Regions from separate parts of the Streptomyces canus genome, predicted to be linked through region 1. Evidence: riboswitches for the same ligand, from Rfam matches in the RefSeq annotation. Region 1 holds a riboswitch; the other holds the start of a gene.
The links. Region 1 has a riboswitch for cyclic di-AMP ahead of OG841_RS19320 (hypothetical protein). Riboswitches for the same ligand answer to the same signal wherever they lie in the genome.
Positions count from the first base shown of each region.

Region 2: another riboswitch for cyclic di-AMP. It lies ahead of OG841_RS07550 (M23 family metallopeptidase); the one in region 1 lies ahead of OG841_RS19320 (hypothetical protein).

Region 1 covers NZ_CP107989.1:4,304,713-4,308,500, forward strand. The annotation lists gene OG841_RS19310 (TRADD-N-associated membrane domain-containing protein) at 75-1,013, shown strand; gene OG841_RS19315 (hypothetical protein) at 1,279-1,536, shown strand; cyclic di-AMP (ydaO/yuaA leader) riboswitch at 1,882-2,069, shown strand; gene OG841_RS19320 (hypothetical protein) at 2,077-2,316, shown strand; gene OG841_RS19325 (hypothetical protein) at 2,628-3,143, shown strand; gene OG841_RS19330 (hypothetical protein) at 3,448-3,594, shown strand.
Region 2 covers NZ_CP107989.1:1,614,897-1,618,684, forward strand. The annotation lists gene OG841_RS07545 (DUF6250 domain-containing protein) at 1-236, opposite strand, end outside; gene OG841_RS07550 (M23 family metallopeptidase) at 760-1,686, opposite strand; cyclic di-AMP (ydaO/yuaA leader) riboswitch at 1,689-1,860, opposite strand; gene OG841_RS07555 (alpha-galactosidase) at 2,158-3,788, opposite strand, start outside.

The DNA.
Region 1 (3,788 bases):
ATCCAGTCCTGAAGAACGCCTGCCACCAGGAGCAGTCAGGAGTTACACTGCCGCCCTGAAAATCGGGGGGCACAGTGCCAGAAAATGAACCACGAGAGAGCGTCACTGATCAGATTCGGCGCAAACGCGATCGGGATCAGGATCGCGCAATCGAAGAGGTGCTCGCATCCGAACGTGCACGCCTTAGGCGGCGGGAATCGGAACAGCGCTCCAAGGAGCCATCGGCATCCAGGTTTCCGGGGCTCCTGATCGCAGCCGTGGTAACCGGCCTGTTGGCGGGAGTGGCGCCCTTGTTCGGCGGCGACCAAAAGGCGCCCTCGCTCTCGTCGGGCACGATCCACACTTTCGAAATTATCGGGCTCATCATCCTGTTGCTCATTGTGGCAGCTGCGATCCCCTGGTTCATCACCCGCCGCACATACATGCAGAATCGGAACGTCACTTTTGCGCAGCGCCTTGCGGAAGAGCGGGAACTCCACGCGCAGGCAATGGAGAAGCTGAAACAGGCCAGCGAGCTCGCTACGCTCATGCAGCTGAACCAAGACCAGATCGACACCTACCACCGCATCGTCACCGACCAGGCCGACAAATCTTTCAAGTCGTCCCGCATCGCGATGGGCGTCGGCATGATCCTCTTGGTCGGTGCTGCCGTCGCAGGCGCATGGGTGCCGTTCGAGCAGGTTCGCTGGTTCATCGGTGCGATCGCGACGCTCAGCACCCTTCTGTCGGGCTACCTCAACCGGACCTACTTGACCCTGTACAAGGAATCGATCGGCCAGTTGAACCGGTATTTCGACCAACCAGTATTGAACGGCTACCACCTTGCCGCTGAACGCATCGCCGGAAAGCTCGGGGAACAGCACCAGGACGAGGTGCGGAAGCAGATCATCAGCGAAATCCTCGCCAGCGGTCCCCATCGCGTGGGCGCCGTGGAAGCACCGAAGGAAACCAAGCCAAAGAAGCGGACGCCGAAGAAACAGACCAGCTCCCTGAACGGCACCCCGCAGACGTAGTTGGTCACCATTTCATCGAAGGAGGTGGCTCCGACGTTCGGGGAGCCGGCCCCGGGGGTGCCGCCGTCGGCCCTCCGTCGCCGGGTGCCGTACGGTCTCCTCTTCACCGCCTGCTCCCGCTGGCGCCGCGACAGACTCACGACCACTCGCGCCGCGTACTCAGTGACAGAGGCCTGTAAGCCCTTGGCCGTGCCGCCCCCTTCCCTCGCAGGGGTCGAGTTCGCGACGGTGGCGGCGCGATCCTCATCCGTGGAAGTGTGACGCGATGACGACGAGCGACTACGACCGCATCCGACTCGGCATCGAGGCGATGACCGCCTATGTGTCCGGCAATGACCTGATGATCAAGTACATGGCGGACCGCCGCACCACAGACGGGAATCTGGACCAGGTTGCCGACGGTTCGACGGCTCTGTGCGCGCTGCTGCTTAAACAGTTGGCCCACATGACTGGTAAGTCCGAGCCGCAGATCCTCCAGGAGCTCGCCCGCGGCCTCAACCGCACGGAGCAGCGCGGCCAGTGACTGTACTTTTTGTACGTTTTTTACAACCTGTTGCCCGCATGTCGAATGGAAATTTGCATCAAGGTGCACCACCTCCATGCCCGTCTCGCCAGGCCGGTTAGACCACCTTGACCTCGATGCGCCCGCGGAACGCGCCTCTTTCACGCCTCCACGCCTGACGGAACGTCAACCCCCGTTTGACCAGGGAGGATTGATCATTTTCCACAATCGAACGGGTTAGTGGTGACCATCCCCACAAACGTCCGGTTCCGTTGGGACTTTTGGGGTGGCGTGCGTCACGATCTCTTCCACGACAAGCCCCCGTCACCGGCGGCGGGGCCATCTGAGCGGACGCCGAGTCCTGCCGCTGCCCGGATGCTCTGTCGACAGGAGTGGATCGGCAGGAGTGGAGGACCCAGGCACGACGGGTCGCCGGGACGGTCACGCCATGACCGGGCCGAGCAGCCCTTGGGGTGAAGCCGCGTCAGCGGCCGGGCAACTTTGTCAGCCCGAATCCGACAGGTCATCCTTCACAGGCGGCTGACGAAGGCAGAGCGAGCCATGACGGCAACGCAGAACAACCCGCAACTCTCGGGGTCCGGGGACGAGCCCCCGAGGAACAGGAAGACTGAAGCCGTGATCACGATACTGGTCGCGATCATCGGCGGATGCTTCGCGGGCATCCTCCGTCGAACGATGGAGGGGGTCTCGTACTACGAGGCCATCAGCACAGGGGCTCTAGCTGCACTCGGGCTGGGCAGCTTCATCTTCGTGGCCTTGACCTACGTCAACAGGTCTTGACCGAGAGTACGTCGGCGGTCGGCTAACCTCCACCACCCACCGGAGGCGCCAACGGGAAGGTCTGAGCTTCACGGTGATCCCGTAGGAGACGCGGACAAGGCGGGAGGCGTCCTGGCATCCAGACCAGGACCCCTCTCTTTGTGATCCAAGACCGGTGCGCTCCATGCACTGCCCGCCCGGACCGTAGGCCGGCTACTCGCGCACGCTCTTGTGGTGGCCGATATCGGGGCGTACCTTCACAGAGCCGCCTTATCGGGGCGGTGGCGCCATCCGTCGGGGATTGCGCCTGCTACGTCCGATCGGCGGACACCATGCCTCTCAGTAAGCTTGCGCGCGATTTCGCCCGCGAGATCAACAATCACGACTGGTCCGACGCGCCCTACCGGCGCGACCGCGCGGGCCACAGCCGCACCGGCGACACCAATCGGGGGGACCGCGTCCTCACCGAGAAGGAAACGAACGCCGTCCGCACCAACGCGATGTGGGTGGCCGCGCAGGTCCTCGGCTACTACGACCCCAACTTCAGCGTCTACGAGTTCGCCGAGGCGTGCGGCGTCGACACCCTTACGCGCAGGGGCGACAGGGACGGCACCATCCTGGCCGGCGTACGACACGACGGGTACGGCCGCTACATGCGCCCCGGCACGTGGGAAGTCGACCCCGAGTTCATTACCACGGATGCGAGCGACTTCTACCACGCCAACACCGACTGCGACTGGTTCCAGCGCGGTTACCGCGGCGGGAAGTTGCTGACTTTCCCGGTTGACGGCGGGGTGCCCGCGAGGTGGCAGCCGTGCGCCCACTGCATCGCAGAGGACCCAGCCTGACGTCAGTAGGCCCCTCCGCGCCTGCTGATCACGGGGCCGCCCCGCCCCCCTTCCCGAGGGCAGGGCGGCTTCGGACTTCCTGGCGTGCAGTTGCCAGGTCGAGACCACGTTAGGCAACTACGGCTGAGCGAAATGGCCAACTGCGGTCATGCGCGGCTAATGGGGCGATGAGGGGGTAGCGCGCACAACTGCGTCGACCCCACGGAAACTTTACTCAGTCGCACGTCACCCTCACCGACGAGACCGACGGCACCCTGTTGACGAGCTGGCCGGAAGGGCCGCAGCCGCCTCCCATGCTGACCGCATGAGCAACGAGCACAGCGACATCGACGCGACCGCCAAGCCGGGCGAGAGCGAGACCGACGAGCAGGCCGTCGGCAACGAGCCCATCGCGCCGATCACCTCCGACTGGGCTCCCGAGGTCGGCGAGTACCGGATGGCCACCGCCTGACGTCCGCTAGTCGGCGGCCGCTGACTCGGCGTGCCATGCGGCCCGCGGGGCCGGAAGCGGGGGACCACCATGCGCGGCTGCGGGGCCCGTGTGCTTACTCAGGGCGTCATTACAGCAACAGGGGGCGGAGGGCTGCCCGCGTCGTGAGGGGCCAGTGGTTGAGCCACCCTTAGGGCGGTCTCGGCGCTTCAGAC
Region 2 (3,788 bases), 2.7 Mb from region 1:
TGCCTGAACCAGATCGTCGCGCCGGCGGGCACGTCGACCTCCAGCACTCCGCGCTGCGCGGTGACCGTGCCGCCCTGCTCCAGTTCGACGGCCCAGCGGCCGAGGCCGTGGCGGAAGTCGTCGTGGGCGATGAGGCGACGGTGGTGGGGCGACGCGCTCGCACCGGCTGCGGGGGCGAGGGCGGCCAGGGCGGAACCGGCGACGAGGGATCCGAAGGCTCTACGCGTGGTCGTCATGGGAGACGGCTCCTTCCGGGAGCCCGGGCACACGAAGAGTCTGTGCGCCCAGGCGGCAGCTGGTGTACGTGGATTGCGGCGAGCAGCGCACGGTCCGGGCGACTCGGTGATGTGGTCGGCGGGCGCGGAGACGAACCCGCTCAGCGGGGCGGCCCTGGCGTGCATCAGTGCCGGCCTCCGGGAAGGGCCACGATCCGGTCCGCCACCTTGCGGTGCCCTGGGCGCCCGGATGGACGGTGCCGTTGAAGTCTCCTGGCGCCGCGTCGAGCCCGCCCGTTGCCGGCCCGGATCGCCCTCCGCCGCCCGAAGCTCTCAACACAGCGACCTCCGAAAGCCCCAGAAAGCGCTTGCACCACCACGGAGTTCACTCTGTCCCCACCCTCCCCCGCCTGTCGACGCCCTGAGCACGTCTGCCACAAGAACGCAATGAAATGATCATGAAGGCGCAGAGCCGCTCAGCGGGAACACCGAAGGCCGGACCCGGGGATCGGGGTCCGGCCTTCGGTGGCACAGGGGGGCGTTGTCAGCCGACGGCGACGCCCTTCGAGCGGAGGTAGGCGACCGGGTCCACGTCGGAGCCGTAGTCCGGCGTGGTGCGGATCTCGAAGTGCAGGTGCGGGCCGGTGACATTGCCGGTCGCACCGGAGAGGCCGATCTGCTGGCCCTCGGTCACGGTCTGACCGGCCGAGACGGAGAGCTGGGACAGGTGGGCGTACTGCGCGTAGTAGCCGTCGTTGAGCTTGATGACGACCTGGTTGCCGTAGGCGCCGCCCCAGCCCGCGGAGACGACCGTGCCCGCGGCCACGGCCTTCAGCGAGGTGCCGGTCGGGACGACGAAGTCGACGCCGGTGTGGTAGCCGCTGGACCACATGCTGCCCGCCACGCGGTAACCGGTGCCGATGGTGGCACCGGTGACCGGCAGGGTGTAACCGCTGGAGCTGGTGGTGGCGGAGCTCTGGGTGGCGGCCGTCGAATTCGCGGACGACTTCGACTCCGTCTTCTTCGCCTTCGAGGAGGACGAGGAAGCGGAGGACTCGGTCTTCGTCGTGCCCGTCCTGGCCTTCTTGCCGATCGAGAGCTTCAGACCGGGGTGGATCAGTGACGGGTCGTCGCCGATGGCAGAACGGTTGTCGGCGTACAGCTTCTTCCAGCCACCGCTGACGTTCTGCTCATCGGCGATCTTCGAGAGATAGTCGCCGACGCGCACCGAATAGGTGCGCACCGTCGAGGTCTTCGCGGCGTTCTTCTTCGCGGCCGTCTTTTCGGCGGACTTCTGCGTGACAGGAAGCGACTGAACGGCCTTTTCCGACACGGACTGAGAGGTGGCGGCGTGCGCGCCGGTGGCCCCCATGAGCGGGAGGGCGAGAGCGGCGCCTCCGGTTCCGGCGACGGCTATCGAGCGGACGAAGCGCTGGGACTTCGGACGGCGGTGCTTACCCTTCGCGGGCATGGTGAATTCCTCTCCGGCGCCTGCGAGGTGAGCTGTCGGGTGCGGGCTGGAGATGCCCGGCCGCGTCGAGACGCGACTTAACCCCAAGCCGTTCCGGAGACCGGAACAGGCGGAACTACCTGTGGGTCCCCCGCTCCTGCCGTGCACGGGTGAGTGAGTGAGCGGAATCCGTTCGGCGGCAGGATTGGGCGTCCGACCGGATCGGTGGCGAACGTAAGCGAACAAGACGCAAAGGGACAAGTGAGAGGTTCCCTGCGTATGCGTTCCTGTTGATCGCTTAAGAGAATTACCGGTCACCCTGCGTGAATCGGACGCCCGTTACCCGGCCCGAATCCCTTGGAAAAACCTGCGAATTACGTGAACATGACGGGCGACACACCGTCACGGATATGACGCTCCTCACGTCACGAATTCACAGGAACCCTGACTCCGGAAGGAATTGGAAGGAAGCTATTAATTCGGACAGAAGCCCTAGATGCGTCGCAGTCGGATAACCGTCGCATCGAGGTCACCGCGCAAACCGGTACGAAGTCCGTGATGCAGCAGTACGGCCCCTCGGTGCACTTCGCCCGTTTCGGGGCATTCATACGACGCTGTCGGGTCGAGTCCGCGCAGCCGCAGCGCCGGGACGGGCTCGCCGTACTGCTGCGCCTGGAGCCAGGCGAGGACGACGGTCTCGTCTCCGAGGGCGTACTGCACCGCGCTCAGCCCGCCCCGCGGAGGCCGCAGCCGGTAGAGGTCGCCGCGCTGCACCAAGGGCCGGATCTCCTTGTAGAGAGCCACCCACCGTCCGGCCTCGGCGAGCTCCTCCTCGGTCCACTCCGCGAGGTCCCCGCCGACCCCGAGCACCCCGGCCATCGCACTCACGAACCGGAACCGCAGCGAGCTCACCCGGTCGTTGAGCTGGGTGTTGGGGCTGTCGGTGACCCAGGCGGCCATCACGCGCGCGGGGTGGATCTGGCTGAAGCCGTACTGAATGGCCAGGCGGTCGAGCGGGTCGGTGTTGTCCGAGGTCCACACCTGGTCGGTGCGGCTGAGCACCCCGAGGTCGATCCGGCCGCCGCCACCCGAGCAGGACTCGAAGGCGACGCCCGGGTGAGCTTCCCGCAAGCGGTCCAAAAGGGCATAGAAGCCGTGTACATGGTCGACCCACAGACGCTGCGGATAGGGGTCACCGGGCCAGCCCGCGTCCGTGAAGCAGCGGTTGAAGTCCCACTTCACATAGTCGATCGGGGCCGAGGAGAGCAGGGTGTCGAGCTGCCCCCACAGGTACTCCTGGACGTCCTCGCGCGCGAGGTTCAGCACGAGCTGATTGCGGAACTCCGTCCGCTTTCGTCCCGCTTGGTACTGCACCCAGTCCGGGTGGGCACGGTAGAGCTCGCTGTCCGGGTTGATCATCTCCGGCTCGACCCAGATGCCGAACTGCATGCCGAGCCCGTGCACGTGCTCAGCGAGCGGCTTGAGTCCGTTCGGGAAGCGGTCGGGGTTGGGCGCCCAGTCGCCGAGCCCGGACCGGTCGCTGGTGCGGGCACCGAACCAGCCGTCGTCGACCACGAACAGCTCGACGCCCATCTCCGCGGCCCGCCGGGCGAGGGTGCCCTGCTGCTCCTCGGAGATGTCGAAGTTCGTGGCCTCCCAGGAGTTGAACAGCACGGGACGGTCCTCGTCCGCGCCCGGGATGACGTACGCCCGCTGGTAGGCGTGCCAGGCACGGCTCGCCCCGCCGAACCCGCTGTCGCTCCAGAGACCGGCGAAGACAGGGGTCGTGAACGACTCCCCGGCCGCCAGCCGGAGCAGACCCGAGTCGTCGTATCCGGCGCCCCCGGTGATCTGAACGCGCGCGTCGGGCAGTTGCGCGACGGCGATCCGCCAGGACCCCGACCAGCCGAGGGCGACACCGTAGACCTCGCCGCGCTCCTCGGTGGCGTCGGTGTCGAGGGCGACCCAGGGCAGGTGCTGGTGCCCGGTGTGGCCGCGGCGGCTGCCGATGACCTTCTCGCCGTAGGTGAGGGGGGTCTGCGTGAGCAGGGACTCGGCGGCCCAGCGGCCGTGCAGCTGGGAGAGCCGCCAGCCGTCCTCGCGGTCGGGCAGGGTCCAGGTGG